2 regions of the Rossellomorea sp. RS05 genome follow, and region 1 is predicted to be linked to the other one. Evidence: riboswitches for the same ligand, from Rfam matches in the RefSeq annotation. Region 1 holds a riboswitch; the other holds the start of a gene.

What was found. Region 1 has a riboswitch for S-adenosylmethionine ahead of ABJ225_RS01505 (2,3-diketo-5-methylthiopentyl-1-phosphate enolase). Riboswitches for the same ligand answer to the same signal wherever they lie in the genome.
Region 2: another riboswitch for S-adenosylmethionine. It lies ahead of fbpA (Fur-regulated basic protein FbpA); the one in region 1 lies ahead of ABJ225_RS01505 (2,3-diketo-5-methylthiopentyl-1-phosphate enolase).

The regions. Positions count from the first base shown of each region.
Region 1 covers NZ_JBDKWY010000001.1:278,475-290,662, forward strand. Annotated here, with positions in the region: gene ABJ225_RS01495 (carbon-nitrogen family hydrolase) at 15-812, opposite strand; gene ABJ225_RS01500 (pyridoxal phosphate-dependent aminotransferase) at 915-2,099, shown strand; SAM riboswitch class I at 2,149-2,250, shown strand; gene ABJ225_RS01505 (2,3-diketo-5-methylthiopentyl-1-phosphate enolase) at 2,321-3,523, shown strand; gene ABJ225_RS01510 (2-hydroxy-3-keto-5-methylthiopentenyl-1-phosphate phosphatase) at 3,523-4,185, shown strand; gene ABJ225_RS01515 (methylthioribulose 1-phosphate dehydratase) at 4,182-4,811, shown strand; gene ABJ225_RS01520 (1,2-dihydroxy-3-keto-5-methylthiopentene dioxygenase) at 4,826-5,338, shown strand; gene ABJ225_RS01525 (aspartyl-phosphate phosphatase Spo0E family protein) at 5,517-5,741, shown strand; gene ABJ225_RS01530 (MarR family winged helix-turn-helix transcriptional regulator) at 5,936-6,385, shown strand; gene ABJ225_RS01535 (M3 family oligoendopeptidase) at 6,503-8,200, shown strand; gene ABJ225_RS01540 (efflux RND transporter permease subunit) at 8,251-11,274, opposite strand; gene ABJ225_RS01545 (YkvI family membrane protein) at 11,499-12,188, shown strand, end outside.
Region 2 covers NZ_JBDKWY010000001.1:714,837-727,024, reverse strand. Annotated here, with positions in the region: gene ABJ225_RS03735 (tautomerase family protein) at 1-32, shown strand, start outside; gene ABJ225_RS03730 (MFS transporter) at 228-1,466, shown strand; gene ABJ225_RS03725 (amino acid permease) at 1,463-2,770, shown strand; gene hemG (protoporphyrinogen oxidase) at 2,756-4,144, opposite strand; SAM riboswitch class I at 4,300-4,404, shown strand; gene fbpA (Fur-regulated basic protein FbpA) at 4,487-4,684, shown strand; gene ABJ225_RS03710 (hypothetical protein) at 4,768-5,229, opposite strand; gene ABJ225_RS03705 (hypothetical protein) at 5,229-6,017, opposite strand; gene ABJ225_RS03700 (lysophospholipid acyltransferase family protein) at 6,162-6,743, opposite strand; gene ABJ225_RS03695 (hypothetical protein) at 6,897-7,145, shown strand; gene ABJ225_RS03690 (DUF2512 family protein) at 7,183-7,608, opposite strand; gene ABJ225_RS03685 (nucleotidyltransferase domain-containing protein) at 7,675-8,448, opposite strand; gene spoIIP (stage II sporulation protein P) at 8,556-9,662, opposite strand; gene ABJ225_RS03675 (spore coat protein) at 9,829-10,209, opposite strand; gene ABJ225_RS03670 (flavin monoamine oxidase family protein) at 10,311-11,780, opposite strand; gene ABJ225_RS03665 (hypothetical protein) at 11,947-12,168, shown strand.

The DNA of each region.
Region 1 (12,188 bases):
CGATTTTCGCCTCGTCAACGGTAAAAGTCTGGGAGACGGTCGTCGAATATCGGGATTTGCTTCCTTACTTCATCGACGGTATCGAGATTGACAACGGCTGTCACAAGTTCTTCGTGGAGGTAGCCTTCAGCAAGGATCTCTCCCCACGGGTCGATGATCAGGGATGATCCTCCGAACGTATTGTCCGGATCAGAGCCGACGCGGTTGCATGCAGCAACATAACATTGATTTTCAATGGCACGTGCACGGAGGAGGACTTTCCAGTGGTCGATCCGCTGTTCAGGCCATTCTGCACTGACGAACAGGATCTTTGCTCCGGAGAGAACATGCTTACGCACCCATTCAGGGAAACGGATGTCATAGCAGATGAGGCCGGCCATCTGCTCGCCGGAAAGCGTGAATAGACCGTCCTCTTTTCCCGGCAGGAGGTAGTGATGTTCGTCCATCAGTTTGAACAGGTGAAGCTTTGAATACCCTTTGACGAAGTTTCCTTTGGAATCGATCACGATCAAGCGATTATCGATTCCCGACTCCGTTTTATTTGCAACGGATCCCCCTATCACGTTTATCCCATACTGTTTTGCAAAACGGGATAGGAAGGCAATGGTCTTTTCACTGTTTTCATCAGCGATTCCCTCTATCCTCTTAAGGTCATATCCTGTTGTCCAAAGCTCAGGGAAGACAAGGATATCGCATTGTTCGCTTTCTGCTTGTTGAAACCATCTTTCTGCTTGTGCGTAGTTGGATTTTGGATCTCCAAACCGGATGTCCATTTGCGCGAGCCCGATCTTCATATGATCAGCACCTTTCATTGGGAATTGTAAGATTTTACTTTACATTCGTTATTTTCCGTTATATCATTTGTAGCTAGAATTTGAAAGTGAAGAATATTTGAACATTCAGAAGGTGAAGAGATGAAAACATTCCCATATGCGGATCGCCTCGATTCGCTGCCAAAGCAATTTTTCGCTGAATTGACAGCCAACGTTCAGCGTGTCATTAATGAAGGACACGATGTCATTAACCTTGGGCAGGGTAACCCTGATAGGCCCACACCTGAACATATTGTAGATAGTTTGAAGGCTTCGGCCGAAAACCCATTGAATCATCGCTATTCACCTTTCAGGGGGATGGCCTCTTTCAAAGAGGCGGTAGCGCTTTTCTATAAAAGGGAATACGGGGTGGAACTGGATCCTGACAAAGAAGTAGCTATCCTCTTCGGGGGGAAGGCGGGTCTCGTGGAGATTCCGCAGTGCCTGGTGAATCCGGGTGAATCCGTGCTGGTTCCGGACCCTGGGTATCCTGATTATCTATCAGGGGTGGCACTTGCAGAAGCGGAGATGAAGCTGATGCCGCTACTTGAGGAAAATGATTTTCTCCCCGATTACAGCCGGTTTAGTGAAGCCGAACTCGACGGTTCCAAGCTTATGTTCCTGAATTATCCGAATAACCCGACGGGAGCAGTAGCCACACCAGCCTTTTTTGAGGAAACGGTAAAATTGGCAAGTAGCCATGATATCTGCGTGGTACACGATTTTGCTTATGGGGCGATCGGATTTGAAGGCAAGCGTCCCAATAGCTTCCTTGAAACAGATGGAGCTAAGGATGTCGGCATTGAAATCTATACTCTCTCCAAAACGTATAATATGGCGGGGTGGCGAGTAGGATTTGCCGTCGGGAACGAGAGTGTGATAGAAGCCATCAATCTCATGCAGGATCATATGTATGTGAGCCTCTTTGGCGCCATTCAGGAAGCAGCGGTGACGGCGCTCCTCGGATCGCAGGAGTGCGTCCAGGCCCAGCTTGAGACCTATGAAAGCAGAAGGAATGCCCTCATCGGTGGATTGAGATCCATCGGTTGGGATGTGGATGCACCGGCAGGCTCATTTTTCGCTTGGCTCAAAGTGCCGGAAGGCTTCACGTCGATGGATTTCTCGAACCTACTCCTTGAAAAGGCCCATGTAGCCGTGGCGCCTGGCATCGGCTTCGGGGATCACGGGGAAGGGTATGTCCGGGTAGGTCTCCTTACCAGTGAGGAAAGGCTTCAGGAAGCAGTGGAAAGGATTGAAAATTTACATTTGTTCGATAATAGGGATTGACAGGACTCCCGATCGATGCAATAATCCTACTGGAAACCAAATGAATAGATTCTTATCAAGAGCAGGCGGAGGGACTGGCCCGATGAAGCCCGGCAACCGACTCATTACGAGCACGGTGCTAATTCTTGCAGCAGACGCTGGGAGATAAGATAGAGTGATGGATTGAAAGCCTCTTCTTATCGGAAGGGGCTTTTTTGATTGTATAAGGAGGTAGGCAGAACATGAGTGAAGTGATTGCAACATATAGATTGCCAGGGGCAAAAGGGTCTTTCGAAAAAAAGGCAGAAGGCATCGCCTTGGGCTTGACAGTGGGCTCTTGGACAGACCTTCCCCAACTCGAACAAGAGCAACTGCTGAAATTCAAGGGAAGGGTCGTTTCCATCAATGAAGAGGCCGGTGAAGGGGTGGGAGAAATTTCGATCGCTTACCCCGGTGGCAATTATTCAAATGATCTCCCTGCGATACTGACAACGGTCTTCGGGAAACTCTCCCTGGATGGTCAGGTAAAGCTTATCAATCTTGAATTCAGTGACGATCTCAACCGTCACTATCCGGGACCACGGTACGGTATCGAGGGGATCAGGGAACTTGCAGGCGTCAAGGATCGCCCCCTCCTCATGAGCATTTTCAAGGGAGTGATCGGAAGGGATCTCGCTTACATGGAAGATCAGCTGCGTGCCCAGGCTCGCGGAGGTGTTGACCTGGTGAAGGATGATGAAATCCTTTTTGATAACCACCTGACGCCTTTTGAAGAGCGGGTGAAAAACGGCAGGAGGATCCTTGATGAGGTGCAGCAGGAGACAGGTAAGAGGACGCTCTATGCGGTGAACCTGACCGGACGGACGTCTGAGCTTCGCGATAAGGCAAGAAGAGCACGGGATCTTGGGGCGGATGCCTTGCTATTCAACGTATTTTCTTATTCTCTCGATGTACTTCAAGAACTCAGGGAAGATGAAAACATCGGACTTCCGCTCATGGCCCATCCCGCCTTTGCAGGAGCTGTTGCCCAGGCTCCCCATCATGGAGTCGCCTACTCCTTATGGCTAGGGAAATTTTTACGGATGACGGGAGCGGATTTTTCCTTGTTCCCTTCCCCTTATGGAAGTGTGGCACTGGAGAAAGATCAAGTACTCGCCATCAGTAGAGAGCTGACGGATGAGCCTTCACCGTTCAAAAAGACATTCCCTGTCCCATCGGCAGGTATCCATCCAGGACTGGTACCACATCTTGTGGAGGATTTTGGTGAGGAGTGTGTGATCAATGCCGGCGGCGGCGTCCACGGACATCCGGGAGGTGCTGTAAGCGGAGGGCTCGCCTTCCGACAGGCAATTGAAGCGGTGAAAGCGGGAATTCCCTTTGAAGAAGTCCAGGGAGAAGAGCTTAGAGTCGCTCTAAGCTTGTGGAGCAAGGGAGGGAAGGGCTGATGACGGAACGGATCATCTTGTGTGATTTTGATGGAACGATTACGAAAACAGATAATATCATCTCCCTCATGAAGCAATTTGCCCCTCCGGAATGGGAAGGACTCAAAGATGCCATACTTGACCGGACGATGTCGATCGAGAAAGGGGTAGGGGATATGTTCGCACTTCTGCCTTCCCAACAAAAAGATGAGCTCGTGGACTATCTTTTACATACGGCAGTCATCCGGGAAGGGTTCTGGGACTTTGTTCAATTTGCGAAAGAGGAAGGAATCCCGTTATATATCGTGAGTGGAGGGATCGATTTCTTTGTCCGCCCACTCCTGGACGGATATGGCCCATTTGCAGGAATCTACTGCAATGAAGCGGATTTCACCGGTCCCTTCATTTCCATCAACTGGCCCTATGGCTGTGATGGGCAATGCGGGAATGGAGGATGCGGATGCTGCAAACCGTCCGTCCTCCGCTCCCTTTCCATACCGGATGGTGCAGAAGTGATTGCCATCGGTGACTCTGTAACAGACTTGGAGATGGCCAAGGTGGCTGACAAGGTGCTTGCGAGGGATTATCTTGCTGACACTTGCAATGAATTGGGGATTCCCCATATCCCATTTGAAACATTCCATGACTGTATAGAGGCATTGAAGGAAGGGGTGAGGGCATGAGTTACCAAAGAGAGTGGGAAGAGCTGTCCACCATCAAGGGGGAACTCGCAGACCGTGACTGGTTCATGGGCACTTCAGGCAACTTGGCCATCAAGGCCGGATCGGCCACTGGTGCCTTCCTGGTAACCGCCAGCGGAAAGGATAAGAGGAAAAGGACGGTAGAGGATTTCCTACTCGTTGACCTGGACGGGAATCCTCTGGAGGAAACGAAACTCAAGCCCTCAGCAGAAACCCTCCTCCACACGCATATTTTCAAAGGGACCCAGGCAGTCTGTTCCCTCCACGTGCATACCGTAGCCAATAATGTGGTCAGTGAGCTTTATGGGGATCAGGGAGAGATCACCTTCAAAAATCAAGAATTGATAAAAGCGTTTGGAAAATGGGGACAAGATGATGAACTCATCATTCCCATCATCCCGAATTACGCGGATATTCCGACCCTTGCGAGCGCCTTCTCCCATCATGTTAATGAAGACGCCGGCGCCGTGCTGATCCGGAATCATGGGATCACGGTTTGGGGACGGAGCGGTTTTGAAGCAAAAAAGCTTCTCGAAGCATCTGAGTTCCTATTTCAATATCAGCTTTCTCTCTTATCACTAAAATCCACCGTTCAACTTCAATCATAAAAGGAGGAAAAATCATGACAACAATCAAGGTCCAAGGAAGCAATAAAGTCATCGAAAATCAAGAAGAAGTGATACAGTATCTGGAGGAGCAAGGCGTCATTTATGAACATTGGGACATCGGGAAATTGAGCGGCGATCTTCAAGAAAAATTCGATTTGGCTGACGTGGAAAAAGAAAGGATCCTCACAACGTTCAAGGATGAAATTGAAGATATTTCAGCCAGACGGGGATATGAAGCGTGGGATATCATCTCATTATCAGACAGTACACCGAACCTTGAGGAACTGTTGAAGAATTTCCAGCAGGAACATCACCATACGGATGACGAGGTCCGCTTCATCGTCAGTGGTCATGGGGTATTCATCATCCAGGGAAGCGATGGTGATTTCTTCGAAGTCCACCTGAATCCTGGGGACCTTATATCCGTACCGGAGAACATCCGCCATTATTTCACACTATCAGATGACAAAAAAGTAGTGGCTGTGAGAATCTTCGTTACGAAAGAAGGATGGGTGCCGATCTACTGATGGTCACCCATACTAAAACCCGTTCCCTTCTTGATAGGAACGGGTTTTAATATGGCAGTCAATGTCGAATTTTCGGCTATAACTGATTGTTTTGTCTTGTTTTGCGGTTCTATTTACTTTTCTGGTAAACCCTGAGATAATGCTCAAATAAAGCAAGCTATCAAAAGGGGTTAGATGGATGAACCAAATGCTGAAAAGAAAGTGGTTATTGCTGAAGATCAATCAAAAGCGATCGGAAATGATCGCTCTTGGGGAAACGCACGGTCTTGGTGCAAGAGAGACCTTGGCGTGCAGTCAGGAACTTGATCGCCTCTTGAATGAGTATGATAAGGCTTCCCTGGATCGAAGCGAGGCCGAAATGGAATACTATAGTAGACATTTGCTCAAAAGACCCGCATCGTAACATGACATCTGAGAAATCCTCCAGAAAAATCACTCCGTGAAAACACGCATCACATCGACTACTACCTTAAGGGACGTCCATAATAGGGCGTCCTTTTTCCGTTAGACCCTAAGTATTGGAAAAAACAATGTCAGTTCCTTTGACAAAAACACGGCAGATTTGTATAATAGTTTGAAACCGAGATATTTAAAGGAATGAAAACTATGAGTGAATCCAAGCAATCCCTTAAGCTATTCATTGTTCTATCGAGGGCCTTCAAAGCCATCAATGAGGAAATAAATAAACACATCCAGGAAAATGGATTGAATCCTACGGAATTTGCCGTCCTGGAACTCCTTTATCATAAAGGAGATCAGCCCCTCCAACAGATTGGAGGAAAGATCCTTCTTGCGTCCGGGAGCATCACTTATGTCGTGGACAAGCTTGAAAAGAAGGGCCTTCTCAATCGCGTAGCCTGTCCGAATGATCGTAGGGTCACATACGCTCAAATCTCGGAAGATGGCAGGGTAATGATCGACCGTATCTTCCCCGATCATGAGAACAGGATCCATGAACTGATGTCCACCCTTACTCCGGATGAAAAAGAGGAAGCGATTGGACTCCTCAAGAAATTGGGGTTGTCGATTAAAGATCTTTCCTACTGAATGCCTGCAAAAGCAGGCTTTTTTTCATGGTAAAAAGTAGAGGTAGGGAAGGAAATGCACAATCATTGGCGAAGTACTAGAGAGCCCTGATAGATTCTATACAAAATGGAGGTCACAATGAAAAAATTTGAAGAGTATACATACGCCAGACCGGAACTCGATGAGATAAAAGAACGATTCTATGAAGCCTTGAATCAACTGAAAAAAGGTGAAAGCATGTCCCAGCAGGTTGAAGCTATAGAGAAGATTAATAGGATCCGCATGGAAGTCGATACGATGGAGAACCTCGTGTATATCCGTCATTCCATCGATACGAACGATAGCTTTTATAAAGCGGAACAAGACTATATGGATGAACTGTCCCCTGAGATGCACGGTCTGGTTACAGAATTCTATCATGTACTGCTTGAGTCCCCGTATCGCAGAGAATTGGAGGAGAAATGGGGCAACCAACTTTTTTCACTGGCAGAAAGTGAAATCAGAACCTTCTCACCTGAGATCATCCCACTCCTCCAAAAGGAGAATAAGCTATCCTCAGAATATACAAAGCTGATGGCTTCGGCCAAGATTCCTTTTGAAGGGGAGGAGAGGACGCTTGCCCAGATGGGGCCATTCAGCCAATCTCCAAACCGGGAAACGAGGAAGCAGGCGGCAACAGCTACAACCTCTTTCTTTGAAGAGAACAGAAGTGAACTGGACCGGATTTTTGATGATCTGGTGAAGGTGCGACATGAAATCGCCGTGACCCTCGGTTTTGATAACTTCGTCGAACTAGGCTATCACCGGATGACAAGGACGGATTATACACCGGAAATGGTGGAGATCTTCAGACGTCAAGTAGAAGAATTCATCGTGCCCCTTTGTGTCGAGCTGAAGGATAGGCAGGCAGATCGTATCGGTCTTCAACATCTTACATTTTATGATGAAGGCTTTAAATTCTCTTCGGGCAATGCTGATCCAAAAGGGGATCCCCAATGGATCATCGCTAACGGGAAACGGATGTATGAGGAACTTTCCACGGAGACGGCTGAATTCATTTCGTTCATGCTCGACCGCAACCTATTGGACCTTGAAGCGAAAAAGGGAAAAGCAGGAGGTGGGTATTGCACCTACATCGCTGAATACGAGTCCCCTTTCATCTTTTCCAATTTCAACGGGACGTCTGCTGATATCGACGTTTTGACCCATGAGGCAGGGCATGCCTTCCAGGTATATAAAAGCAGGGGCTACGATATCCCTGAATACCACTGGGCTACCTATGAAGCGAGTGAGATCCACTCCATGAGCATGGAATTCTTCACATGGCCGTGGATGGAGTACTTCTTCAAAGAAGATACAGAGAAATATAAGTTCACCCATTTAAGTGAAGCGTTGATGTTCCTTCCTTATGGAGTGGCCGTGGATGAATTCCAGCATTTCGTCTATGAGAATCCGGATGCTTCTCCAGATGAGAGGAAGCAGATGTGGAGGAGCCTCGAACGGAAGTATTTGCCCCACCGTGATTATGACGGCTTCGGATACCTCGAGGATGGTGGCTTCTGGCAGAGGCAGTCGCATATTTACAACTCTCCGTTCTACTATATCGATTATACCCTCGCTCAGATCTGTGCCTTCCAATTCTTCAAAAAGATGAATGAAAATCGTGAGAGTGCGTGGGCATCTTATTTGGATCTCTGTAAGCTAGGTGGGAGCAAGTCCTTCCTGGAGCTGCTTGAGGCGGTCCAGCTCGACTCTCCTTTTGTGGAAGGCACTGTTGAGAAGGTGATCGCTCCGATCCGGAAATGGCTTAATGAAGTGGATGATCAATCGTTATAAGGGCAAAGGAAAAGAGGCAGGCGCAATAGGCGCCTGCCTCTTTGTCATACTTATTTTTTCAATTCTTTCTTTACTGTTTTGTAGAAGAAGACTTCATACAGGACCGGTAGAAGGATGAGCGTCAAAAGGGTTGACGACGTCAATCCGCCGATCACGGTGATGGCGAGCCCCTTGGAGATGAGCGTACCCGATGATGTTGTGAACGCCAGGGGTAGAAGGGCCGTAATCGTCGCAAAGGCCGTCATGAGGATCGGACGGAGCCTCGTTTTGCCCCCTTCGATCAGGGAATCCCTGATGGTCATTCCTTTTTGTTCCCTGTTTTGCCCTATGCGGTCAACGAGGACGATGGCGTTGGTGGTCACGATCCCGATCAGCATGAGCAGGCCGATCATGACCGATACGCTGAGTGGTTCATTGGCGACCGACAGTCCGAGCAGAGATCCGATCGGCACAAAGATCAGGGATGACAGGATGATGAATGGAATCCTTGCTTTCCCGAATGTGATTAGCATGGTGATGTAGACGAGACCGATGGCGATCAGCATGGCGAGACCGAGATCCTGGAACGTCTGTACCGTTTCGTCGCTTCCGCCTCCACCTTCGAATGACACATCATCAGGAAGATCGAGCTTCTTCACACCATCCACTGTTTCTTGTGACACGGTACGGATATCATCACTTGAGATCTGTGCGCTGACACGCGCATAGATCTTTCCTTCTAGCTTCTGGATGGACGTGTAGCCTTCGACTTCATCAATTTTCGCGATATCTGTAAGTGGGACAGGCCCCTTCGCAGTGAATAGGGTGATATCTTCAAGTTCTTCTTTGGAGGATGTTTGATCCTCATAGCTTAATTGTACTTTTCGATCCGTCCCGTCCAGTGGCAAAGTCCCGACAGATACGGGTTCTGTCTGGTCCGTCACGGTCCCGAGCACTTGGAATCCGGACACGCCCGCTTTTGCGGCCTTCTCAGGATCGATATCGATGATGATCTGCTTTTGTTTTTCAGAGAAGTTATTGTTCACATATTTCAATTGATCTTGATCCTTCATGTACGCTTCTACTTCCTTCGCAGCAGATTGAAGGGAATCAAGATTATTGGAGAAGAGGTCGATGTCCACGTTGTTGTTGCTTGGAGGCCCACCAGTCTGCTGCTCCTGGACGCCGAGTTTTGCATCTGGTTCATCTTTGTATACAATGTCTTCCATATTCTTTTGCAAGTCTTCTAGATAAGCATTTACATTCGTATCTTCATCGAGGGTAAGGAAGTAATTGGCCTGGTTTTTCCGTTTCAATCCAGTTTGGAAATCACGGCTACCTATACCTGCCGTCACTTCTTTGATTTCTTTTTCCCCGTCGAAGAATTCTTCCAGCTTCATGGACACGTCATTGGTCCTTTCAAGTGAAGTGGATGAAGGGAGTTGGACACTTGCCACGAGCTGCTTTTGCTCTTCATTTGGAATGAAGGTGAAGCCCAGCCTACCGGCAAGTGCAAAAGACCCGAGAAGGGTGACAAGGGATAGGGCGATAATGACGGTTTTATGGTTCAGCGACCACTCAATTGCCCGTGCATACCATCGTTGTAGTCTCCCTTCCTTTTCCTCTGGCGGAACTTTCTTGAATGAGAATTTGGACAAGATCGGAACGATGGTGATGGCAACAAGCAGGGATGTGAGCAGAGAGAATACAATGGTCAATGCGAACGGAAGGAAGAACTCTCCCGTCACTCCGCCGACGAATCCAAGCGGAAGGAATACGACCACTGTCGTCAACGTTGACGACGTGATGGCTTTCAGGATTTCTTTTGTCGAGTCCTCAATGATTTTATCGTTGATCTCTTCACCTGATTTCCTGACGCGCCTGAATATATTCTCAATGACGACGATACTGTCATCCACTACGCGTCCCACTGCCACGGCCATGCCCCCGAGGGTCATGATATTGAGTGAGATATCGAGCTGAGCCAGGAAAATAGAAGACACGAGCAGCGACAAGGGAATCGAGATGATGGCGATGATTGTCGCACGGATATTCCGTAAGAACAGAAGAACGGCCAGAGAGGCGAATACGGCGCCGAGAAGACCTTCTTTCACCAGGGTCTCAACGGATTTTTTGATTCCGTCTGCCGAATCGAATCCGATGGCATAACTAAAGTCATCCTGGTAATCTTTCATTACGTCAAGAACCTGATCAGCTACTTCCACGGTGTTGGCGTCCTGCTTTTTCGTGATGGCCATGGAGAATGAATCTTCCATATTATAACGGGTGATTTCAGGACGGTCGGTCACCTCTTCAATTTTGGCAATATCACCAAGGGATGTTGGTGGAGCCTGTGGATTGACCTTCGATGTTAGGACAATCTCTTTCAACTGGTTGATGGTATCGACTTTCTCTTGCACCCTTACAGGGACCTGAATGTTATCCCCATCGAGATTCCCAGCGGGGAAAGAAAGGTCCTTTTCATTGATCTGGTCTTTGATATCCGTCAAGCTGAGTCCATTTTCAGCTGCTTTATCTTTATCGATGGTAATTTGAAGAAGTTCTTCCTTCAGTCCACCGACAGAAACGGAATTGACTCCCTCGATTTTCTTCAATTCAGGAATGACGTCATCTTGCAACAGGGACTGTAAATCAGCATTGTCCTTTGCAAATAGTGAGATATTGAAGATTGGAAGCGCTCCGAATGAGGTACGGCTGATATCGGTGGTCACTTCATCCGGAAGGTCGCTGTCAGAGATGAGGGAGTCCACTTTCCTTTCCACTTCATCCATGTCTGTATTGAAAGGGAATTCAAGGTTGATGACAGAAATCGTTTCGTAGGTGGAGCTTGATACTTGTTTTACTCCTTCAACACCTTTGAATTTCTCCTCGAGATCCGATGTCACTTTATCGTCAAGATCGTCGGGGGAAGCCCCAGGGTAAACGATTTCAACTGAAAGCTGAGGAAACTCGATATTCGGGAGCAGATCCAGTTTAAGTTTCTGGAACGAAAACAACCCCCCGAGAATGAGAAGGAATGAAATGATAAAGACCGCTACTGCATTCCTCAGGCTAAAACGGGTAAAAAAATTCAAGTGGATTCCTCTTTTCTGTATGGTTTTCATTTATGTGATCCCTCATATGTTGGAAAGGGACACAAGACTTATATTTATTATAATGACAAAGGCATAAAAAAGCCCATAGGAATATGTTCGTTTTACACTATTTCTAAATAGACATAACAAACGGGTGTAATCTGTACTTCTGATTCGGGGGGCCTGTACATACAGTTATAAGAGTAGAAGTACGAGGTGATGGAATGAAACGATTATCGGGCGCTTTTCAAATCGCCGCCGTATACGTGGGGACGGTCATCGGTGCCGGATTCGCAACTGGAAGGGAAATTGTTGAATTTTTTACGAGATTCGGGGTTTATGGATTAGTGGGCATCCTGGTAAGCGGGTGGCTGTTCATTATGCTCGGTACGAAAATCCTCGTGATCAGCCATGATATCAAAGCGAGATCTTATGAGCAGTTCAATGAATATGTGTTCGGCAAGTGGTTCTCAAAAGGGATGAATCTGTTGATGATGCTCATGCTGATCGGGGTTTCAGCGGTGATGGTGGCAGGGGCGGGAGCAGTCTTTGAAGAACAACTGGGTCAATCGAGGCAATTCGGTATTGTTCTTACGCTTGGTCTAGGGTTCCTGACCATGCTTGTGGGGACCAGGGGACTATTTGCAGTCAATACCATCGTGGTGCCCCTGATGATCTTTTTCAATTTGTATCTGCTTTATGTCTCCTTCACACACCAGCCTGATCTCGGCATGGTGCTCTCAAAGGGAGATGACGGTCTGGGGTGGAAGACGGTGCTTTCACCCTTTGCCTATGTGGCTTTCAACCTTGCCATGGCCCAAGCGGTCCTCGTTCCGATCGCCGGTGAATTAAAGGACCGAAATATGATCAAATATGGCGGATACCTTGGAGGTGTCCTGTTGACGGTCATCCTC
Region 2 (12,188 bases), 440 kb from region 1:
GGGAAGCTCAATTCCTTACAGGAAAGCTATAAGATCGATTGAAGAGGCTGTGCGGCTGCAGCCTCTTTTTTTGTGCTCCTTTCGTTCAAAAGGAAGACGATGGCTTCTGACAATGGATCAAGAAGCCACTTGGAATAATTTTCGACGGATTGCTCGTGAAGCCGTGCCGCATACTTGTAAGAAGGAACATTATTTGTGATAAACCAAAATGACTATGAGGTGTCAAAATGAACGATCAATCAAAAGTGAGTAACTGGTGTGTCGTCAGTATGGCCTCCATCCCGCTCGTCATGACGCTCGGGAATTCCATGTTGATACCAGTACTTCCGATTTTTGAAAAGAAGGTTGGCATCTCATCCTTCCAAACCAGCATGATCATCACGAGTTACTCAATCGCTTCCATCTTCTTAATTCCCATTGCCGGCTATTTATCGGATCGTTTCGGACGGAAAATGGTCATCCTCCCCAGTCTTGTGTTTTCTTTGATCGGAGGTCTGATTGCAGGTTACGCATCTTGGAAAATGAGTGATCCTTTCCTTTGGATCATTATCGGAAGGATCCTCCAGGGAATCGGAGCGGCAGGAGCAGCCCCCATCATTCTTCCACTGGTGGGTGACCTTTACAAAGATGATGATGAGAAAACAAGCTCTTGCCTTGGCATTATTGAAACGTCTAATACATTTGGCAAGGTGTTGAGTCCAATATTGGGAGCGGCTTTCGCGGCTTTCTTGTGGTTCCTGCCGTTTTTCTCCATCTCTTTTTTCAGTCTTATTTCCATCCTCCTTGTCATATTTTTCATTAAAGTACCCAAGAAGAAGGATCCTCCCATGGAACTTAAGGAGTTCATCCATAAAACGAAAGGGATCTTCAAAGAGCATGGCAAATGGATTTTCACCGTATTTACCATCGGGGCGTATGTGATGCTGGTCCTATTCGGCATTCTTTTTTACTTGAGTGATTCATTCGAAAAAATTCACCACTTGTACGGTGTGAAGAAGGGGTTTGTTCTGGCAATCCCTTTGCTCGCTCTTTGCATCTCTTCTTACATTTCAGGAAAAAACATCAAAGGAAATGTAAAAGTCATGAAGGGCATCATCTTGGGGTGTCTTGCCATTTTGACCCTTTGCGTACCATTTGTCGGGTTTCTCAAAGATCAATTGGTCTTCCTTCTCTGTCTTACAGGTTTTATTGGAATTGCTATCGGGGCCCTACTGCCGACCTTGGATGCGTTGATCACGGAAAACATTGAAAAAGAGGAACGCGGGACTATTTCTTCCCTCTATAGTTCTTCCCGATTTATTGGGGTTGCAGCTGGTCCTCCCCTGGTTTCGCTGGTTATGAAAAATGGATTGAATGTGAGTTTTATCGGGGCGGGACTGTTTGCCGTGATCATCATAGCCTTGGTTATGTTTTGGATCCACACAAATGATAAGAAGAAACCGCAGCCGGCTGAAGGATCATCATGAAGCATTCTTCAGCAGAACCTGCACTTTCGTGGTGGCACCTATCCTTGATCGGTGCTGGGGGTACGGTAGGGACCGGGTATTTCCTGGGTACAGGCATAGCGCTTAAATCGTCGGGGGGCTTCATCATCCCTGCTTTCCTAATCGCAGCATTTGCAACTTGGATTGTGTACAAGCGACTTGCCACGATGACCATGGCCGATCCTTGTGAAGGATCTTTCTGTACTTACGCTGGAAAAGCATATGGAAGTTGGGCTGCCTTCCTGTGCGGCTGGATTTATTGGATTTCTACGATCTTGATCATGGGAGGGCAGTTGACCGCCCTTGGGATTTTGTCCAGGTACTGGTTCCCTTCCATTCCGCTATGGGTTTTCACCCTTATCTTTGCGGTGCTATCCATTTCGGTCGTATTGCTCGGCGCAAGGGGATTCGATGTAGCAGAAGACTTTTTTTCCATCATCAAGCTTTCAGCACTTGTGATCTTTTTATTCATAGGGGCTGCCTGGTTACTGGGGGGCAGAATCCACCTCCCTGAGAATGGTTCAATCCCTTTAAGTGAAGGCTTCAGTGAGGTAAGAACTTCCCTGATTTTTGCATTCTACTCCTTTGCAGGCATCGAAGTCATCGGTCTGATGGCGTCGAGGCTCTCGGAAACCAAAGATATTTTAAAAAGCGGAAGGGCATTGATCATTTGCCTTGGCTCATTGTATGTAATGGCACTCTGGATCACATTGAATCTACAGGCACCTACCCACTTTTCCAGTGAGGAGAGCCCCTTCATATCTGTCCTGAACCGGGGGAATGTTCCGATTGTCGCATCATGTTTTAACGGCGTCATTCTGTTAGCCGGTTTTTCCGCATTGGCTGCAGCGTTATTCAGCGTCACCCGACTCCTACGGTCTATGGCGGATGAAGGTGAAGCCCCTGCAATCTTCAAAAAAAGATGGAAAAGGGATATCCCTCTTCCATCCCTATTACTATCCGTTGCCGGTATGACGAGTGCCATCATTGCTTCTCATCTTTTGCCAGGAATCATTTTTGAAGCATTCATCACTGCCGCCGGCATCCTGTTGCTTTGTAATTGGGCATTCATTCTGCTTTCTTCCTTCAAACTTCTTGACAGGGACGTCATGAGGAACGGAGTGAGCCTCGTTGCACTGGGAATCTTGGTGTTGGCCATCAGCGGAACGTTCACATTGAAGGAGAGCAGATACGGATTCTATCTGAGCATGGTGCTACTATTGGTGATCGGCCTGGCCTCCCTGCTTTTCAGGAGCATGGCCTCACATCGTTCAAAGAAGTCGTGAAGACAGCTGCTCTGCTGTCTTTTTTCCGTTTTGAATGCAGGCACCAATGCCCACACCGTAATAGGAAGCACCCGCTAGCATGATCCCAGGGAATTCAACAGCAAGGCTTGTTTCCAATTGTCTTACTGATTGTGCATGTTCCAGGTTGTAATTGGGCATCAGGCCGGACCAGTCTGTTACTTCTTTTTGAATGGGCTGTACCTCTTTGAGTCCCATCGTCGCTTCTATATCCTTAAGAGCAGTGTGAACCAACTCTACCTCGGTGAGATGTTTAATTTCTTCCCAGTGGGGATTGGAATCCTTATAGAAAAGCCTGACGAGGAGTTGACTATCCACAGACGTGTGTTTCCACTTTCTACTTGTCCACGTGCACGCGTCGCTTTTCACTCCATCTTGATCTTTTGCAACGATGAACCCTGTACCATCTGCAGGCAATACGGTATCAGGAAGGGCGAATCCAAGGTAAATGCTTTTTAACGATTTAGTTTTAAGAAGGGAAAAGCCTTGATTCAGTTCCGGGTGGTTGAGGACTCCCCTTGCACGATTGTGTGGAATGGCTAGGACGGTTGCATCCGCTGATATGGTTTCACCATTGGTGAGTTCCAATGAATACACACGACCGGATTTCTTCAGGGTCTTGAGGCCGATCCCCTTGTACTTTTCTACGTGAGGCGTGCATTCATCCAGCCGATTGATGATGGCTGATAATCCGGTTTTAAACGAAACAAATTTTTTGTTGGATTTCCCCAGATGTTTTTCACGGTTGATCCATAGCCCCTTCATGATACTGCCATAAGTATTCTTATAATCCAATAAGTATGGCAGTGTGGAAGACATGCTCAGTGTATATAAGTCCCCTGAATATACTCCAGATAGCACAGGTGCAATCTGGTTTTGTACGAGCTCTTTTCCTAAGAAAAACTCCAGGAAATCCCCGATGGAATCTTCCTTTGTGAACGTGTCATTCACCGTTTCATAATCCAGTAGTGCAGCCCTTTTTCCTTCGTCGGAAATAAGCGTACTCTCCATCAGGGAATTTCTCGTCATGGGAATCCCAAACACTGAATCTGTTGGAATCTTATGTAGTTTGTCGTGCGTGTAGATGAACGATGTACCCGTTTCGTTATACACAAGTTCATCCATGAGCCCTAATTCCCCGACAAGCTCGAGGACACCCGGATGTCTTGACACAATTGAATCGGCACCAACTTCCATGATGAAGGGATCCGAAGCGATCGACTGGATTTTACCTCCAAGCATATCTTCTCCCTCAATCAATATCAGTCTTACGTCCTCACCTTTCAAGTATTCCTGAAAGTAGTATAGTGTCGTAAGGCCGGTGATACCTCCACCCACAACTGCCACTGTCTTCATCTCTTTCACTCCAAACCGCTTTATTCATTCTATTACATACGGTACCATGATTGACCGGGTAATACGAGTGATTCACTTCATTTTGTGTGTCTGAAATCGCACATTAAACCAAGTTGACAACTTGGTATACTTGGTTTATACTATATTTTATATAACGCTTATCAAGAGAGGCAGAGGGAATGGCCCTGTGAAGCCTCAGCAACAGGTTCCAATTCGGAATACTGTGCTAATTCCACAAGCAGGTGCTTGAAAGATGAGTCGAAGAGTCCGGGCAATCCTTCTTCTTATCCTGAAGAGGGATTTTTATATCCTCTTCCCAACCATTCATGAGGAGTGAGTATGATGGAAACCACGCAAAGAAGAAATGAATTGATCAATAAGTTGATCGTGCACAAAGTGTACAAAAAAGGAGAAAGACAGCTGTTCGAATTGACCCTCGAAGAATTGGAAGAAGAGTTTAGAAGCTTAAAAAAAGAATGCCATCCCCATACCGAGTCGGGCTCCATCCATTGGATCAATTGCACCAAAGTAACCGTTTAGACCGACGATGTCTTCCACATAAAGCAAGATTGGACCATTCAATGATGAGGCATTGAATGGTTTTTTATCGTTTGGTGCGTCTTTCACTCATTTCCGACCGCGGCAATCCCCAATGCATGATGTTCCCATAGCGTCCTGGTCACCCATTCTTCATCCTTTGACCGACAGTTGATAATGAGGATGATTTCAGATGGTTGATGATGATCTTCCAAAATCTGATTCCTCTCTTTGATCTTCACCAAGAACAGGTCGATGAGGAAACCAAGGACCAATCCGCTCCCTGCCCCGATCAACCCCCAATAGATCGGCCCCCATTCCAAAGTAAACCCACGACTTGTGGCAATAACCGAAAAGATCACGGCAAGGAACATGCCTTTATTGAGAAGGGAATGACCATCTGAATAATGGATGGAGTCAAAGAGCCTTGTTTCTCTCTGCCTGCTTTCAAGTGGAATGGCATATAGATCATCCAGCCCCTTCTCTTCAAGCTTGACGATGGCCATTTCGATGTAGGAAGAATGATTGAACGATGCGATGATTTGCACTATCTAACCCTCCATCCTTTGCCAATCAACAAGGATCCTTTTTGGTAATACTCTTTTAAAAGGGCGGACTGTTCCCTGTCAAAAAGTTTGTTATTCTCTACGACCCCCACATACGCGTCATAAATAGTGAAAAAGTAAAAGGATGGCATGTACAATAACCATTGTTTATCGAGTACGTTCACAGAGGTTTCCAATCTTCCCAAGATAAGATAATGAATCCCTTCCAATAGATGGGAATTACAGACATAAATAACAGTGGTCACAAGCGTGAAAAGCCCCGATATGATCCGGTGATTATAAAAATGTCCAACACTCGGTACGGCCATGGACCAAAAAAAAGCTGAAACAGGGCATCTCTTATCAAGATAGTTGATTTCAAGCGGTCGAATGACGAGCCTCCTGTTGATGGTCGACTTTTTTCCTTTATGGCTTAAATAGACTTTATTCAGGTCGACGGCGGTTCTGTGGCTATCCCATATGGCAAACAAGTACACCGGAATGTATAAATGCATGAACTGGATATCGAGAACGCTTTTTGCTGCGTCGATATCACCCATGAACGTGTAAACCATGGCTGTATTCAAGTGAATGGTCTGGTTGATATAGATCTCCCATATCACCAGGGCGAAACCTCTGAGGTATTTTGAAAGCAGAAGATGACCGAATCCTGGGAAGGCCATGGACCAGAGCGCAACAATCATGGGGTTCCTCAAATGAATCTGAGTGGTACCGAATATGCTGACGTACGCAAGATTCCCTTGTTCACCTGCATTATTCAACCGCCTCATAAGATCCCCTCCCTGCTTCATTCTTTGGTTAGTTTCTGCCATGGAATAGGATTCATACCTAATCAAATGAAAATATGGTATGAATCCTTTTCCAAATAAAAAGCTGTCTGTACAGATTTATTGTCAAATCTGTACAGACAGCTTTCAGCTTATTTTTTGGGCTTCTTTGATCAAGTCATTGATTTTCCCTGATAACACCTTTGTCTCTGCTGTCATTTGTTCCTTGTCCTTTGCACGTACGGTGTATGGTTGACCGATGACGATAACGACTTTATGACGGTTACGCAATAATTCTTTAAACGATGTCGGCCCGTGATAGGCTGCCGGTACAATTGGCACCCGGGAGAGGTTTGCTATCGTAATGGCTCCACGTTTCGCTTCGACATCCTCATCTGAACGGGTACCTCCAGGGAAGACTCCTACGATTGCCCCTCCCCGAAGTAGTTTAACAGGCTTTTTGATACTTGAAGGAGAAGGGTTCTCACGGTTCACAGGAAAGGCGTGAATCTTATGTAAAATAAAGGCGGGGATTCTCCGGTCGAATAGTTCCTTCTTTGCCATAAAGTGTACGGGTCCGGGCATACTGAAGCCAAGGGCGACGACATCAAGCCATGTTTTGTGTGAACATGTCACAATATAACCTCCCTCTTCAGGAAGGAGATGGGTATTTCGAATTTCCACTTTTCCAAAAATCAATTTTGCCAGATTTGCAAGAAATGAATACATGAGATCACCCCATCATCTAGTTTTAATACCTGGTACTAATTATAGTCGAAATCAGCCAATTTACAACTGATAATTTCATTTCCTCTCCTCACAGGCGTCCATCTGGTAAAATAAAAAAGGGATATTAAATCATGAACTCAAGGAGGAAGTGTAATGGATTCACAAGGGCAAGAAAAATTTTTATCTTTCATTTTACAACGCGTTCAAGATGGCAAGGAAGAAGAGGCAAAACTAATTCTAATGGAGAACTTCAAAAAGCAACAAGAAGGAACCTTCTCAGAAGAAGACGCACTCTCTTTCCTCCCCAGGATCACGCCATTATTAAAAGATGAAAAAACAAATGAGGTCCATGCTGTAGTAAAACAGTTCTCAAAGACATTCAATCAAGGCGACTCAAGTTGAAACATGCAAAAGGACGGTATGGGGGCATACCGTCCTTTTACCTTTCGTCCCGATCGAGGTCGGGTTGAAACTCTTCTGATGCCTCAGTTTGATAATCCTGCCGGTAAACGGGTGCAGAGGAATCAGGCAAAAAAACATTTTTCCTAAGATGATGGTGAAAAAACCACTCAAATGAGCTTACAGCCACTGCTGCCACAAAAGATCTTACAAGAAAGGTTTGAGAACCAGCCACCAAGGCCGAACTGAGAAAATACACCATGATCGAGCTCAAACCAAAATCTGCAAGCACCGCCCAACCATTCGTGGTCCTTGGCAGGAGATACAAATCACCAAGTAAATAACCGATCAGAACGAGCACACCAGTCAACGCAATGATGGAACCCATCGATAGACCTGTGACCCCTGCCAAAACCGTGTAGAGGATCAGGAATGTGACGACCAGTTTTAATAGAAATGCTGACACATACTTCAAGAACATCCCTCCTGCCTTTAGGATTTACATGGAAGAAGGGATTATGTATCAGACTTTCTACTTTCTTATGGCACCCAATGTACCGAGCATGGTATCCAATAGTCGGTTTCCAGGTTCATCTAGCCATACAGACCTGATCCAGTTTCTCTCAGCCTCAATCAACAACAGAATCTCATAGGCTGCCTGTTGATGTGTGAACGGACCTATAAGCCCCATGATTTTCTTCACTTTCCCGACATGTTCCTCCGGAAGACTAGCTTCGAGCGTCTTAAAGCCAAGCTGCGCCCTATCAGGATTATATCGTTGCAAAAGGACACTGGAGAAATTCCTCATTACGTGCTGTAACATTTCTGCAGCCCATAGATCGTTTCCCCTGCGCATGGCCTTGTAGTATTGAAATAGGAACCAGCCTGTGTCAACAGCAAAGTCGTGAAATTCGGCATCGGATAATAGGAGGTTTTGACCTTCTTCAAATGGACTCATCCTGCACTCTGGATCATGGATGACCTTGAAATAATCTTTTTGCTTGAATGTCTTTTTCGTCACCGTGAAGAGATCGACATGAAGCAGATCCTCATAAACCGCGATGATCTGTGGTGCGATGATGAACAAGTCATCATGGAACAGGAGCTTCCCATAGGCTTCCAAATGTCGAATCCGGTCCTGGACGAAAGACTCCAGATCCACTTCCTCGACAAGGCAATAAAGATCCACATCGGAGAACTCATCTTCCTCTCCCCTCCCCATCGATCCCTTCAAAAATATACTTTTCACCCGCTTATCTTTTTTCAAGCTTTCTGTGATGGCTTCGACAGCGATCCTTTGCTTCATCCTCGACACACTTCCTCTTTTTTTGAATATTACGCCATTATATTCCTTGTTTACGCTTTCTTCAATTCTTTTTTTACACAAAAAAAGAACGAGCCATTAAGGCCCGTTCAATTGTTTACTTCGACTGCATCTTTATGATAATATTCTGCAAAGATTTCTGCAAAAGCTTCTGTAGAATTGTACAGTTCCACCAGGTTATTTTCAACCCCGCCGAATTCGAGTAGCAAAGCCCTTTCCGTCAGATCCTGATTATAAACTCCATTCCCTTCTGCTTTTGTTTTGACGAATACCCCCCTACTGATACCCGGATACTCTTTTTCAAGCTTGGCGTGTAGGTCCCTGGCAATTTTCAAGTTCTTTTCATAATTCTTATTTTCCTTCCCGACGATAAAGAATAGGCGGGCGTATGCTTTTCCGTTAATGGTTTTAGTGGTTACTTTCTTCGGTTGTGAGTCGCGGTGTACATCAATGATATAATTTAGATCTTCGTCTTGGGCGATGGCTTCCTGGACGAGCCCTCTTGATAATTTATAGGATTCGTAATAGCTCCAACTCTTTTCTTTCAGTGCCTGGTTTACATCAGTTTTGTCTTGGATGGTCCCGATCCCTCTTGATTCCAATTCCTGTTTCAGCTTGGCTCCGACTGCGATGACGTTGACTTTTTCGTTCGTGCTGGCCGGGTCGCTCGATTGATTATTCTTTATGAGTGGGCTGAATGCTTCCCAGCTGTGGGAGTGATAGATGAACACTGACTTCTTGTCCACTTCCTTGACACCGTCGTCCTTCGAGTCATTCGCCTGATCAATCTGATCCTGATCAACTTCCTGATTGGTCAGCTGCTCATCGGTTGGGGCTGGTGATTCGTACGGTAGATTTGTAATATCTGTCCCTTTACCAGCTACCGCTATATGTGTATGATAATTTTCAATTCCTGGTATTTCCCTTCCGAATAAACTCCTGGGATCCAATAGGGATACATTCGTGACACTTTCAAGCCAATCGAAATCATGATTGAGCTGATCTTCATTGGCTATCCTCAGTCCCGTCATCTCCTGTGAAAGGAGCATAAGGAAGGTCTGTTTCGGAACCATTTCCGAGACAGAGGAGTACAGGAGGCTATCGACCTTAAGTTTGATGGCCATGGTGGAAATAAGCCAGATAGAGGCATACATCACGACGATTCCAATTATGACGACCCTTATGATTGCTTTCAATGAGACGGCAACGAGTGGAACTAAATTGTTTCGATTTCTAGGAAAATTCGGCATCATAAGATCTCCCATTTTTTAGTTTTACTAGTTCAATCTATGCTCCATTGATGAATAATAGAAGGGATAATTCCCAGCAAATAAAAAAAGCACCCCGAAGGATGCTTTTATACTAGAACCACCTGCAGCCACAGCGGCGGTTGCGGTTCCCACATCGATGGCCGCCGCCATCATATCGATCGCGATCATCATTTGCCGGACGGACCCAGCCGCTTCCAGGACTTACCCTTCTGCAGTCAGGACGATTGACATCTCTTCCACAGTCGTAGTTTTCAACCACTGTTTCGTTGACCTCCCTCGTACGTACAGGGTAGTAGTTTTCATTACGGATAATGGTACGGTTGACATTGATGATTTCAGTCGGGTGGATATTTTTGACGGTACGCGTTTTCGTACGGGTATTCACAACGCGCTGAGTAGGGTTTACGATGACTTCATCACGATCTCTATCACGATCAGGCGAAACTCTTCTGTTGTGTTGGTAATTTCCCACTTATTTTTCCCCCTTTCCTACTAAAATACCTTACTTGATAGAGTATGCTTCATAGAGGAAAAGGTGTGGGATAAGCTCCTATTTTCATAGATTTGGGTATGCTATCTTGCATTCAACTCGTAAGCAGCCCTGATTCCAGATTCAATAGCCCCTTCCATCCATCCGTGGAAGGATGAGGTATGCTCCCCTGCAAAATGAAGTCTTCCCTCAGGTTGCTGGATATAATCAGCAATATCCGTTTCCTGCCCAGGGGTGAATAACGTAAAGCAGCCCGCCGAAAATGGATTGACACTCCAATTGTATACTGCATAAGAGCTGATTTCCATGTAGACCCTGGGGCCATAAAACTTTTCAAGATCTTTCAGAACATTGGCAAGAACATCTTCTTTAGACATGCTATTCAATAGAAGGGCATTCTGACCCCAACTGTAGCTCGCCAGAAGGACTCCGGGCCGGCCACTGCCGATCCCGTTACTCGGCACATACGTGAACCGGGACGGAAGATCTGAGGTGATATTGCCGATCTTCATTTCCTCCCAGAACCTGGTTTTAAACTCTATACCAACCTTGACCGCAGGGACATTGGTCAATTCCGTTATGGCTTGCCACTTCTTAAAGGAAATAGACTGATAGGGTTCAATGTCAATCGTCTGCAAAACCGTGAAAGGAACGGTCACCAGGGCAAAATCCCCCCTGTGGACGCCAGGTTCTCCGTTGCGTGTATATACTTCAACGCCGTCAGGCCCCTGCACGATCCGGTAAACTTGTTGATTCATGAGCAGGTTTTCTTTCAATTCTTCCTTGAAGGCATATGGAAGACGATCATTTCCTCCTGTGATCTGATTGAATTTCGTTTCTTTCCTGAAGATCGGATAAATGATGTCGGTGAGAATATCGGCAAATGAAAACTCCGGGAATCCTTCTATCCCGAGGAGCACGCTGATCATTCTGATGGCATTGAGAGAAAGGGGGTTTCCGTAGGGACTTTCCCGCAGGAATCTGCCCATTGAGTAATTCGAGAATTCCTCAATAAGGCGTTTGCGCTCCTCCCTGCTTCCATTCTGATAAGCTTCGATGAACGGTTTGGTCGTTTCCAGGAAAAGCTGTTCCGCCGTCTTGCCTTTTTCGAATTCGTTCAGTGGAAACTCTAAAACATCCGGATTGTTCTCATACTCTTCAACCGTTTTATAGACCCCATTCACATACAGCTTGTCGTATGGCGTAGTGTTCAAAAAGGCATTGGTCGGCAGGTTGAACATGCGGATGTACTCCATGACCAATCGATGGTTATCCGGAATCCTCATGGCTCCCATATCAAGGTAGTTCCCCTTAGAAAAAGGGGAACGTTTCGTATACACCCTGCCTCCCAGCCGTTTATTACCTTCCAAAAGTGTGACATCATGTCCAGCCTTCTTCAATAATGATGCTGACACTAGGCCACTGAGTCCTGCCCCTATGATCAAGATTTTTTTCTTCCCTTTTCCCTGCGGCAGGCCGCGTTTTATGATGGCGAGCATGTCGTCAGGATAGTCAGGAGACCGTGTCTCCGACCTGATTCTCCACTGATTCATATTCCCTCCCCCTTTCTTTATCCCATCATATGTGCGAGAGGCCAACCCTATACGCAAGAGAACATGCGTTTCTTTTTGTGGATATCTCTGTTATACTGAGGATAGTCATTGGGTCTAAGAGACTGTATTTAGTCAATCCCTTTAGTGATCAAAGGGGGGGAAATCTATGACACGTGATGTTGTAGTCAAACTTTTAAAAACGATGAAGGAGTTCGATGAAAGTGAAATCACTCATACCTTCATGAGTGAAGAACCCAAAGAGATCTCCATTTCATTCGACAGGGAAGGGCAGCTGTTTCTACTGAAGACTGATCCCCATTCTGTAACCTACTATTCAGACATCGAAGACCTCACTTCCATCATCCTGGAACTGACGTCATCCTCATAAGAACAAGTGGGCATCATGTT